2 regions of the Actinoplanes octamycinicus genome follow, and region 2 is predicted to be linked to the other one. Evidence: riboswitches for the same ligand, from Rfam matches in the RefSeq annotation. Region 2 holds a riboswitch; the other holds the start of a gene.
What was found. A riboswitch is a leader RNA that binds a small molecule or an ion and turns the genes downstream of it on or off. The one in region 2 is predicted to bind cyclic di-AMP.
Positions count from the first base shown of each region.

Region 1: linked by a shared signal. The riboswitch ahead of BJY16_RS48835 (LysM peptidoglycan-binding domain-containing protein) and the one ahead of BJY16_RS10935 (LysM peptidoglycan-binding domain-containing protein) in region 2 are both predicted to bind cyclic di-AMP.

Region 1 covers NZ_JACHNB010000001.1:9,351,828-9,358,056, reverse strand. The annotation lists gene BJY16_RS42400 (YwqG family protein) at 1-887, shown strand, start outside; gene BJY16_RS42395 (hypothetical protein) at 1,105-1,884, opposite strand; gene BJY16_RS42390 (hypothetical protein) at 2,039-2,821, shown strand; gene BJY16_RS42385 (GDSL-type esterase/lipase family protein) at 2,903-4,183, opposite strand; gene BJY16_RS48835 (LysM peptidoglycan-binding domain-containing protein) at 4,386-4,952, opposite strand; cyclic di-AMP (ydaO/yuaA leader) riboswitch at 4,951-5,136, opposite strand; gene BJY16_RS42375 (DUF6174 domain-containing protein) at 5,364-5,825, shown strand; gene BJY16_RS42370 (dihydrolipoyl dehydrogenase family protein) at 5,902-6,229, shown strand, end outside.
Region 2 covers NZ_JACHNB010000001.1:2,427,912-2,434,140, reverse strand. The annotation lists gene BJY16_RS10945 (class I SAM-dependent methyltransferase) at 309-1,052, opposite strand; gene BJY16_RS10940 (saccharopine dehydrogenase family protein) at 1,326-2,564, opposite strand; cyclic di-AMP (ydaO/yuaA leader) riboswitch at 2,906-3,080, shown strand; gene BJY16_RS10935 (LysM peptidoglycan-binding domain-containing protein) at 3,080-3,724, shown strand; gene BJY16_RS10930 (YybH family protein) at 3,727-4,065, opposite strand; gene BJY16_RS10925 (LysR family transcriptional regulator) at 4,157-5,032, shown strand; gene BJY16_RS10920 (ExeM/NucH family extracellular endonuclease) at 5,237-6,229, opposite strand, start outside.

The sequences.
Region 1 (6,229 bases), 6.9 Mb from region 2:
CCACGCCGGCCGGGCCGATCGACGTACCGTCGGAGTTTCCGGCCGTGGTGCCGTTCGCGCGGACCACGGTGCGGCTGCACCCTCGCGCCGGAGCTCCGACGGCCGGGCAGAGCTCGGTCGGCGGGCCGTTGCTGTGGCCGGCCGGCGAGCCGTGGCCGGTGTGCGACGGGCCGGAGCCGGACGATCACTACCCCGACGGGCCCGGCGAGCCGGCGGCGCCACTCGTGCCGGTGCTGCAGCTGTTCGCCGAGGACATCCCTGAGCTGCCGTTCCCGGAGGGGACGGACGTGCTGCAGGTGCTGTGGTGCCCGTTCGACCATGAGCCGTTCGATGCGCCTCGTCCCGAGGTGCGCTGGCGCCGGCGTGCCGGCCTCGACGTGAGCGCGTCGCCGGCGCCGGACGTGGAGTCGGACCCGCGACGGGTGCCCCGGCCCTGCGTGATCGCTCCGGAGCGGGTGGTCGAGTATCCGTCCCACGACCTGCCGCCCTCGGTGTGGTCGGAGATCCAGGAGGCCGCCCAGCGGGTCGAGCGGGACACCGGCTGGAGCTACGAGAGGGACCTGGCGGTGGCGTCCGGGATCAAGGTCGGCGGTTACCCGGGCTGGACCCAGTCGCCGGATTGGCCCGCCTGTGCGTGCGGCGCCACGATGGACCATCTGCTGACCATCGCGAGCTGGGAGTTCGACCGGGGCGACGAGCGGCGCTGGATCCCGGTGGAGGACCGCCCGGCGATGGCGGGGTGGGGCTGGGACGCCGCCGACGACCATCCGTGGCGGGGCCTGCAGAACCCGACAGGCCTGATGCTCGGCGACGCGGGCGGCATCTACCTGTTCGTCTGCCCGCGCTGCCCGGCCCACCCCACCGACTACCGCTTCGACTGCGGTTAGACCCGCGCCATGTCCTGCCGCACCGGGCCGGCGAGGTCGAGCCAGGCGCTCAGCACCTCCACTGATCCGCGGGCACGAGGAACTGCGTGCGGTGCTGATGGCGACCCGGCCGGCGCAGGTGTGGCATGGCACCGGCCGCCGTCAGCCGCCCGCGCGGATCCACGACCGGGAGACGGTCCGGGACGAGCTGGCACGGGACTGAGGGAGGGTGTGCCGGTCAATTGGTGCGGCGGACGGCGATGATGCCCTTGATCAGGCGGTAGAGGCCGTAGAGCATCGGGCCCCAGGCGACGATGTAGACGGCGGCGCCGGAGGCCATCGTGGCGAGGGTGATGAAGATGCCGGCGCCCAGCCAGATGCTGCCTACGGTGATGTCGCGTTTGCCCTGGGCGGCGGCTTCGGCGAGTTTGATCTGCTGCTGCGCCGGGTCGGATCGGTCGCCCTCGGCGGTCCACTGGTGGTACGGCATCGACGGCGGGGGAGTGCCCGGCTGCTGCCCATACTGACCGGGCGCGGCCGGGTAGGCACCGGGCTGCTGGCCATAGTGGTCGGGTGCGGCGCCATACTGGCTGGTCGCGGCGCCATACTGGCTGGTCGCGGCGCCATACTGGCTGGTCGCGGCGCCATACTGGCTGGTCCCGGCGCCATACTGGCTGGTCGCGGCCGCGGGGGTGCCGGGCTGCTGACCATAGTGGCCGGGCGCGGCCGAGTGGGTGCCGGACTGCGGCGAGTACTGCTGCGGGGCGGTTTGGTGCGGGTACTGCTGCGACGCCGCCGGATAGCCGCCGAATTGCTGCGGGTACTGCGACCCCAAAGCCCCGCCGGGCTGCTGCGGATACCCCGACGGGCCCTGGTGCTGCGGATACGAGTGCTGCGCCGGATAACCGCCCGGCTGCTGCGGGCTGTGCTGCTCCGGCACGACCGGCCGGGGCGAGCGCGCCGCCGACGACCAGCCGTCCTGCTCCGCCGGGCCGGCGGTCGGGTCCGGGTAACTCATGCTGCACCTACTTCGTCAGTCAGGGTGGGAAGTCATCGGGGAGTACCGCTGGGTGACGGCTCCGGTTCAACCGGCGGACGCCCGGTCGGGTCAATCCGCAGAGAGTCGCACAGATGCGCCGTCCTTGTGGTCCGCCGTCCGCTCCACTGCCTACATGACACTGTTGCGTGCCTCGCTCGGCGCCCTGTGCGCCGTCGTCCTGACCGCCACCCCGGCTCTGGCCGCGCCTCCGCCCGGCCACGTGGAGCTGCGCTATCTCGGCGATCTCACCGACCCGTCGCATGTCGCCGACAGCAGCGGCAACGGCCTGCACGGCGCCATCCTGGGTGGCGGCGGCGGGTTCGTCACCTCGGTGACCGAGGCGGGCGGCAACCGCATCCTGCGTTTCCCGGGCGGCTCCTGCACCACGACCACGCCTTGTCCACAAGCGATCATCCGCCCGGCGAGCTCGGTCACGCTGGTGCCGGGCGGTGACGGGGAGGGCCGGTTCGTCTACGGCGCGGACATCCGGTTGAACGAGACGCCGTCGCCGGACGCCGGGATGAACGTCTTTCAGTTCGGCGCGGCCGGGGCCGGGGTCACCCAGTGGAAACTGCAGGTGGACTACGGCCGGCCGTCCTGCCGGTGGTCGGACGGGACGAACTTCGTGCTGCTCCCGGCCGGCCCGGAGGACTTCGGCATGACGGTCGGCCGGTGGTACCGGGTGACCTGCGTCCGGCTGTCCCCGGTGCTGTTCCAGATCCGGGTGCACGACCCGGCCACCGGCCGGCAGCTGGTGCCGCCGGCCCAGCGGACCGGCCCGCTGGCGGACATCCTGCCGAGCGGCGCCGTGGTGATCGGCGGCAAGCGGATCAACCCGAACCAGACCGACGTGGACACCGACCAGTTCCACGGCGACCTGGACAACATCGAGTTCGGCAGAAAGAACACCGATTGACGTATCGACGCCCGTGCCCTAGATTGGCGCGGAAAGCGCATTCCCGCACGTCAGACCTCCTGGACCAGCGACCGAGGTGACTCAGTCGAACCAGTCGAGGTCGACCGCTCCGGCGATCACCCGCATACCCTTGTCGCCAGGGTGCAGGTGGTCGCCGGAGTCGTTCGCGGCCAGGAACCGGGTCGGTGACGCCGGATCGTGCGTCGCGGCGTCCTGGTCGAGCACCGCGTCGCACCCGCTGCCGGCGCCGCGGACGAACGCGTTCACCTCGGCCCGGCCCTGCTCGCCCCGGCTGCTCCAGTAGTCCGCGCCGCGGAACGGGGTGAGCGTCGAGCAGATCACCCTGATCCCGGCCGCATGACCGCGATCGATCAGCTGCCGGTAGGCGCTGATGATCTCGTCGCTGCCCGGTGCGCGGTGGCTGCCCAGATCGTTCAGCGGGTCGTCCGAGATGATCACCCAGCGCACTCCGGTACGCCGCAGCACGTCCCGCTCGAACCGGTGGGCCGCGCTCTCGCCGCGTCCGTCGGTGCCGTCGGCGGTCAGCCGGTTGCCGCTGATCCCGGTGTTCACCACGCCGATCGTCCGCCCCGCCGCGCGCAGCCGGTCGGCGAGCAGGTCCGGCCACCGCTGGTTGGCCCCGAAGGCCGAGTCCAGCCCGTCGGTGATCGACGCCCCGAACGCCACGACCGTCCCCTCCGCCGCGGAGTTGTGCACGTCCAGGCCGGTCAGGAAGAAGTAGTTGCTGGACGTCTCGGCGCCGCGGATGCTCGTGGCGGTGAGCTGGTCGCCGGTACCGATGAAATTGTCCCTGGTGCCGAGCGGATGCCGGGTGGTCTCGCCGGTCGCCGCCGGCAGGTGGACGCTGACCGCCAGATCGGCGTCGGCCGGCACGGCGAAGCTCACCGGGTCGCTGGTCACCGTGCCGCCCGCCGGGATGGTCACCGCCGTCCTGCCGCCGAAGGTCACCACGGTGTCGGTGGCCGGGTCGATGGTGCTCCCGGACACCTGCCGCGCCACGTGCACCCCGCCGATCACCAGCGGCGTGCGGCCGAACGCGTGGGACAGCTCCAGCCGGGCGCGGTCCCCGGCGACGCTGGTGTGCACGATCTGCCGGACGGTCTGCCGCTCGAAGGCCTGCCCGCCGTCGGTCATCGCGACACCCCAGGTGCCGACCCAGTCCGGCGCCGCCGACCGGGACGGCGAGAGGAAAGCCGCCGACTGGGACGGCGCCGGGAAGGCCGCCGGGTGGGAAGGCGCGGGGGAGGCCGGGGCGGCATTCGCGTACGGATCAGTCGCTCCGCATCCCGCCACCAGCAGCAGCATGCCCCCGGCCAGCCCCGCCGCCCCGACCCACCGCATGTGTTCCCCCGTTGCCGCGCCCACGTCCCGGCGGCAATCCTCACACCTGACCTGGTGCGGATCAGGTCAGCGGGACAAGGATCACCAGGGATGTCGCCGGTCTGCCGCCGGCGGTGACGGCCTCCGCGGGCCGGACGGGGCGGTGATCGTCCCGGCCGCGCCGCCGCCCGCCCGGACGACCGCGCGGCCGGAGGACGGACCGTCAGAGACGGATCCGCTGACCGGGGTAGATCCGGCTCGGGCTGGACAGCTTGCTCTTGTTGAGCTTGTACAGCGTCCGCCAGCCGCCCTTGATGTGGTACTTCCGGGCGATCTTGGCGAGCGTGTCGCCGGACTTCACCACGTAGGTCTTGCCGGTCGACTTGACCTTACTGCTCTTCGCCTTGGTGGACTTCTTCCTGGTCGACGTGGCCTTCTTGTGCACGCCGGCCTTCTTGCCGCACACCGGCCACGGGCTCAGCCCGCGCTTGGCGTACAGCTTCTCGGCGATCTTGATCTGCTCGCCCTTGGTGGCCTTGTCCGCGGTCGACGCGTACTTGCCGCCGCCGTTCGCCTTCCACGTGCTGCGGCTGAACTGCAGGCCGCCGTAGTACCCGTTACCGGTGTTGATGTGCCAGCGGCCGCCCGATTCGCACTTGGCGACCACGTCCCAGTTGACGCTGGATGCCATCGCCGGGGAAGCGGGCGCGAACAGCACGCCGGCTCCGGTCACGCCCGCCGCCACCAGGGTGAGGGCAGCAAGGCGCGTTCGTCTACCGATCCGAGACATGGATGATCCTCCACGCCTGCGAGGTGAGCTGTCGGGTTCGGGCAGATCGGCCCGGCCGCGTCACACATGGCGGCTTCACCCCGAGGCGCGCTCCGTGATGGACGCGCCGGAAACGGTGGGTCCCCCGCTCCTGCCCTTCTCATCGAGTCTGTGGATCGGCGGCAGGATTCGGCGGTCCGTCCACAGTGCCCGCCATCGCGGGACGACCGACGGTAACCACATCCCCGGTCGTTCATCCAAGTTTTTGATGCCGGATAGTGACGTTCTTCACGGTATTAGGGTGATTTGATCTTGTTCGTGCCCTGGAAAGCCAGGCATTTCCGAAACCGGTCATCCGCCCGTCCTCCCGGCATGCCGCACGACCGGCAGAAAGGGCGGAACCGCCGCTGGTCACGGTGCGTCGAACCAGCCATGGCCGATTCCCGACAGCGCCGGACCGCGCTGCTCACCGTGATCACCGCACTCGCGGTCTCCGCGTGCGGCACCACCCTTTCCGGTACGACCGCGGAGACCCGTGACGCCGTCCACGTGGCAGCCGCGAACCTGCCGTCGCACTACACCTACGTCCTCACCTCGACCTGCGGCGAGCGGGCACTGATCGGCAAGTACCGGATCACCGTGGCCGGCGAGCGGGTCACCGGCGAGCCCGCCGACCGGGACACCAACCCGGACGTGGCGCACTACCCGGCCATCGCCGAGCTGCTCGCCGAAACCGGCACCGCCGGGCCGGACGCCGTGATCGAGTTCACCACCGACGCGGCCGGCCTGCCCGCCTCGCTGACGATCGACCCGATGCCGAACGCCATCGACGACGAGGCGTGCTACACGTTCAGCGACATCCGGCCCCGCCCCGCCGCCCCGTCACCGAGCTGACCCCCGGCGGCCCCGGGTGCCGCCCAGGGCAACCCCCTGGGGTGAACGAGTTCGCCGCCGGGCGACCATCTACCGCATGCGAAGCTTTGACGTGGTGGTGATCGGCGCCGGACCCGGCGGCGAGGTGGCGGCCGGCCGGCTGGCCGAGGCCGGACTGGATGTGGCGATCGTCGAGGCCGACAAGGTCGGCGGGGAGTGCTCCTACTACGCGTGCATGCCGTCCAAGGCGCTGCTGCGCCCGGGTGAGCTGCTCGCCGAGGCCCGGCGCACACCCGGGGTGGCCGCCGCGGTCACCGGCGACCTCGACGTGGCCGCCGTGCTGCGCCGCCGCGACGAGCTGATCGGCGGCCTGGACGACGCCGGCCAGCTGCCCTGGCTGGCGGAGCGGGGGATCACCCTGGTCC
Region 2 (6,229 bases):
CCAAGCTCAGCGGATACGGCAGCGGGCTGACGGTCACCTTTCGAATCCTGCCCATAAGGACCCGTATGCGGCTAGTGGCGATCGACACCTCGGCCCGCAAATTCTCGACCGCCCATCCGTCGGATTACCGATCGCACTCCCCACAGCCGCGCCCCGAACGAACAAGCGGCCCAGCCCCACGCGAGCAAGCAAGCGACGCCGGCACGACCAAGCGGCCCAGGCCCCCACGAGCAAGCAGCCCACGCCCGAACGACCGAGCGGCCCAGCCCCACACGAGCAAGCAACCGACGCCCGACCGACCAAGCGGCTCAAACCCGACGAGCGATCAGCTCGAAGACGTGCCAGTGCTTGGGCCCGCTGAATGCCGGCCCCACCTCGTCCTCTTCACGCCAGTGCTCAACCTTCAGCCCGGCCGCCAGCCCGGAGGCCTCTGCAGCGGTCAAAAAGGTCCAGTCCGAGTTCCCCGCCCAGGCATCGCGCACACCGAACAGATCCACCGCCAGCAGACCACCCGGCGCCAGCGCCGCCCGGACCAGCGTCCACAATCGATCGAACGATGCGCGATTCTGGTACGGCAGCGAGTACCCGGCATAGATCAGGTCAGCCCGAGGCAGTTCGGTGATCTGCTCGAAGGAGAGCAGGTGAGCGTTCAGCCGGGGGTTCCCCCGATCAACAGCCGCGAGCATGCTGGCATCGCTGTCATAGGCATGCACTTCCCAGCCACCTTCGAGCAGCGCCCGGGTCTCCCGCCCAGCCCCACAGCCAAGGTCAACAGCGGTACGCCCGCTGCCCGCCCCCGCCAACTCCACCGCCAGCCGGAACGTCTCGCGAACCTCCCGGTCCCCCTGCCCAGCGTTGTAGTCAGCCCAATGCCCCTCCCCGTGCAAGGGATGATCCGCCGGCACTCCACCCTCGTGAGACGACTGCGCGCCCGCCTCACCCGAGCCGATACCGCCGCCGTCCGAGCGAGACGACTGCGCGTCCGCCTCACCCGAGCCGATACCGCCGCCGTCCGAGCGAGACGACGCCGCGAACTCCTCAGCCGGGGTCATAGCGGCCGCTCGGAGCGAGCGGAGGGCGTACCGAAAAGGGATGTCATGGGTTGATCGTGCCGCCCGGGACAACGGAAAGTGAAGCGGCCGATCTCCAAAAGCCGCGGCACCCCCGGTGACCAGGCAAGGTCCGGGCGGGGAGGGCCATGCGGAGGTATCAAGCCTGACGGCCTTCGCATGGCCCTCCCCGCCCGGACCGTCCACCGGGCGAACGGCCGAACGGTCGAACGGCCGAACGGCCGAACGGTCGAACGGTCGAACGGTCGAGGAAAGCTACGCCTTCCGCGCCGAGATCTCGAAGCCGGCCGCGCGCAGCCGGGTGACCAGCGCGTCGCCAAGGCCGGTGGCCGGCGTCAGCACACCACCATCGGACTCCGGGAGCGCATCCCGGTCCAGCACGAGCGCCAGCGCCGACTCCCCCAGCATGACCGCGGTGGCCGCATACCCCGGGTCACCTTTGGCCCGGAAGCGAGCCGTGTACCGCGCCCCGGTCGAGGTGGTCGTGAAGATGTCCATGGTGAAATGCCCGTTCTGCTGGACCTTCTCGCTCGGCCCCTCCCCCGGTTTCGGCAGGACCCGGTCCAGCAGGTAGCGCGTCGGCGGCAACGCCAGCCCGACGACCAGCGCCCCGAGGCCGAGTTTCGTGCCGATCGCCACGAGCGGCGCGATCGGTGACGCCCCGACGCTCATCGCCTCGCGGTACTTGAATTCGCGACCGTACGCCCAGCCCCGCAGCGCGTTGCTCCGCCGCACCACCCGGGTGTTGTAGGACGCCATGACGAACGGCGCGAGCCGCCCCCGCAACGACGGGTCCACTTCGGAGGCGACCAGCGTGTCCATGTCACTCTGCCGACCCAGTTTCGGCTCGGCGTGCCGATCCGGGCTGAGCGAATACGGACTGCCCGCCACCTTGCGCAGCTCCGGCTTCTGTTTGAGCACGTCCACCTGGTTGCGCATCGAGTCGATCGTCCCGCCGCTGATGCCGCCGGACATGCTGGTCACCACCAGCGTCGTGTCGGTGAGTTCCCCCGCGCCGTCCCGCTCGACCTGCTGGTGCAGCACGTGCACGCCGAGGTCGGACGGAATGGAGTCGAAGCCGCACGAGTGGATGATCCGCGCACCGGTGCTGCGAGCGAGCTCATGGTTCTCGTCGATGCTGTCCCGGGCGAACAGCACCTCACCGGTCAGATCGACATAGTCGGTGCCGGCCGCGGCGCAGGCGTGCGCGAGCGGACGACCGTACTTCGCGTACGGCCCCACCGTGGTGATCACCACGCGGGTCCGGCCGGCCACCGCGGCCAGCGCCTCCGCGTCGCCGGCGTCGGCGATCAGAACCGGCCAGTCGACCTTCAGCCGGGACTTGACGTCGGCGAGTTTCGCCGCGGAGCGTCCGGCCAGGGCGATGCGGGTGCCGGCCGGCGCGTATCCGGCGAGGTGTTTCGCCACCAGGGCGCCGACGAAGCCGGACGCGCCGTAGAGGACGACGTCGAAGTCGCGGGTGAGATCGCTCATGGTCGGAGATTGTGCACCCTATGCCGGGCTCGTACGCAACCCATCGGTAACAAAGATCGCGGCATGCAGGCAAAACAGCAAGGCGAAACTCCAAAAAGCAGTCTTCCTTTACCCACTCCGGACGTTGCCAATCGTCCTCTCACCGGCTTTCCCTCGCCTGGCGGACCACGGTGGTGGCAAGTCCTGGCGGGACTCGAGAACTCGCGGTGTTATTCACACAAAGGAAGATCAAAGCGGCTAATTTGTGAGAACAAAGTCACCGGCCCCGCTTCCGGACCTGGTCGGTTCCGTGAAGCGGTGGCTACCGTCGGCAGTCCGCACAACGCGGACACCGTGGCCGGAACGCCGAGTCCTGCCTGCTGGTCACGGTCAACAACCCACAGGCATGGAGCGGGGGACCCACAGTTCCTCGGCGCGCTCTCCGGAGTGCGCCTCGGGGTGAAGCCGCGCTTGACGCGGCCGGGCTCCTCGGCCCGAACCCGACAGCTCACCTCGCAGGCGTGGAGGAAAACTTCATGCTTCACCTGAACCAGCGGGTTCGTCGTGTCCTGTCCCGGCGAGCCCAGTCCCCGCGCGCCCACAATCGGCCCGCGCAGACCACCCGCAGCAAGCTCCAGCGCACTCTCGGCCTCGCCGTGGCGGGGCTGGCCGGCGCCGTCGGCCTCCTCGCCGTCGAAGCCTCGCCGGCCAGCGCCGCCCCCAACGTGAACTGGGACGCCGTGGCCAAGTGCGAATCCGGTGGGAACTGGAGGATCAACACCGGGAACGGCTATTACGGCGGTCTGCAGTTCAGCCGCAGCACCTGGCGGGCGCACGGCGGCGGGAAATACGGCTCCACGGCCAACCTCGCCTCCAAGAGCGAGCAGATCGTGGTCGCCGAGCGGGTGCTCCGCAACCAGGGCATCGGCGCCTGGCCCACCTGCGGCCGGCGCGGTCTCACCAAGGCGCGGAAGAGCACCTCGGCGAGCCCGTACCGACTGGCGTCTTACACCACGCCGCTGAAGGCGACCCGGACCTACGTGGTGAAGCGCGGCGACACCCTTTCCGGCATCGCCACGCGTTACCACGTCAAGGGCGGCTGGAAGGCGCTTTACCGCGCCAACGCGAGCCGGCTGAGCAGCCCGAACCGTCTCCGGGTCGGTCAGCGCCTGGCCATCTGAGGTCAGGCCCGGCCCAGCTCCGGGTGGTCGAGCACCCGCAACCACGAACCATCAGGCTGTCGGCGGACGACCTGTGCCCGAGCCCCGGCCCCGTCTCTCGGCGGGGTCGAGGTGAGGGCCAGGTCGCCGCTGATCAGCGTGGGCAGCGGCGTCTCGGGCTCGAAGGCCGGCATTGTCGGCAGCAGCTCGGCCCAGAGTTTCTGGATCGCGGCGCGGCCGACCGTTTCGCTGCCGGGCGGATAGGCCATCACGGCATCCTCCTCATACAGCAGGGCCAGGCCCTCGGCGTCTTTCGCATTGGCGCGCTCGACGAACAAACGGGTCAAGTCCTCCGGGTGCATTGCTTTCTCTCGTTCGCTCATGACTCCACCCTGCCCCGGCGCCGCCTACAAGTCCAACGAATGGTTTTCATACCAGCTACAATCGCCACTCATGGATCTGCGGCAGTTGGAGTACTTCGTCGCGGTCGCCGAGACCGGCAGCTTCACCCGCGCCGCGGCCCGGGTGCACATCACCCAGTCCGGGGTGAGCGCCCAGATCAAGGCGCTGGAGCACGAGCTGGGCGCGGAGCTCTTCGACCGCAGCGGCCGGGTCGCCCGGCTCACCGAGGCGGGCGCCGCGGCGCTGCGGCACGCCCGGGCCGCGCTCGACTCCACCCTCGACCTGCGCGACGCGATCGACGACGTCAAAGGGCTGGTCCGGGGCCGGCTCACCATCGGGATGGTGACCGGGTGCGAGGTGGCGCCGCTGTTCGACGCGCTCGCCGCGTTCCATCACGAGCATCCGGGGATCGAGCTGGAGCTGGCCGAGGCGAACTCGGATCACCTGGTCGCCGGGGTGCGCACCGGCAGCCTCGACGTCGCCCTGGCCGGGCTGGCCGGCGAGCCACCGGACCAGCTGAAATCCCGGGTCATCGTGAGCGAGCGCCTGGTGGCGCTGACCGCGCCGGGCAGCGAGCTGGCGATGCGAGGCAGCGTCACGGTCACCGCGCTCACGGCGTACGAAACAATCTGTCTGCCCGTCGGGACCGGCATCCGTGACGTGCTCGACAAGGCCTTCGCCGGGCGGACCGGACTGCGACCGGAGGTCGCGCTCGTCGCCACCTCGCCGGACACCGTGGCCGGCCTGGCCCGGCGCGGTCTGGGCGTCGCGGTGCTCAGCGAGTCGATGGCCGCCGCGCACCCGGACCTGGTCAGCATCCCGATCGACGGGATCGACATCCCGGCCCTGCTGGCGCTGGTCTGGCAGGACCGGACAAGTCCGGCTCTGTCCGCCTTCATCCGCCACTGCGACGCCGCCTTCGGCTGACCACAAGCCAGCGCGGAAGCTGACCACAAGCCAGCGCGGAAGCTGACCACAAGCCAAGCGGAAGCTGACCACAAGCCAGCGCGGAAGCCGAGCACGAGCCAGGGCGAGAGCTGAGCACAAGCCAAGCGGAGTCAGAGCAGCACCCAGCGCGGAAAACAGCGGAAGCCCCCGCCGCGACCGCGACGGGGGCTTCCAGGAACCGGACTACTTGCTGATGCGCTGCGTGTGAGTCGACACGAACGACCGGTTGCCCGCCTTGTCAGTCGCCCAGTAGGAGACCTTCAGCGTGCCCTTGTCGACGCCGGAGACCGCCGCGTGCCACCCGAAGAACGGGTCGAGCTGCGCCGTCACCGCCTCGGCCCGGGCCGACGCGTCCTTCTCCGAGGCCGCGACGGTCCACGTGCCGGCCGCGTAGGCGAACCACTTGCCGGACCGCTGCTCGATCAGCTTCACCGAGACGCTGTCCACGCCCGCGCCCAGGTCGATGACCGTGCCGTTGACCGTCGTCCAGGAGGCCGCCCGGTCCGCGTCCCGGGGCAGGCTGAGGCCGGCCACCGGGGCGAGGATGTCCTGGACCACCAGCACCGAGCCGACCTTGACGGCCTTGCCGGCGCCGGCCGCGTTCACCGGGGTCGCGGTGACCGTGAAGCTGCCACCCTTGCGGTAGACGTGGGTCAGGCCGCCGACCGTGCCGTCACCCCAGTTGACCTGGTAGCTGTCGGCGCCGGTGACCCCGCTGGGCTGCACGGTGACCGTCTCGCCGGACCACACCAGGCACTTGTCCAGGGTGTACTTGCCGGCCTGCGCGGCCGCCACCACGGTGCCGCCGGAGACGGTCGCGGCGTTGCCGGCCTCGTCGGTCAGCGTCACGGTGACCGGGTAGCTGCCGGCCGCCGCGTAGGTGTGCGTCGCCTTGGTCGCGCCGGCCGCCAGCGTCTCCGCCGCGCTGCCGTCGCCCCAGTTCACCACCTGCTTGACCTGCGCGGCGGCGGTCACGTCGTCGGTCAGCGCCGACTGCGTGAGGGTCACCGTCTGGCCCGGCCAGATCGCGGCCGCGTTCACCGCGTACGTCCCGGTCGGCGCCGTGGTGTCGAGGACACCCGCGGTGCTGCGCGGCGTGGTGTCCGCGGTGATCGGGCTGTGCTCGGCGAAGTAGTTGACCAGCATGGTCAGGTCGTTGTCACCGGTGGTGGTCTT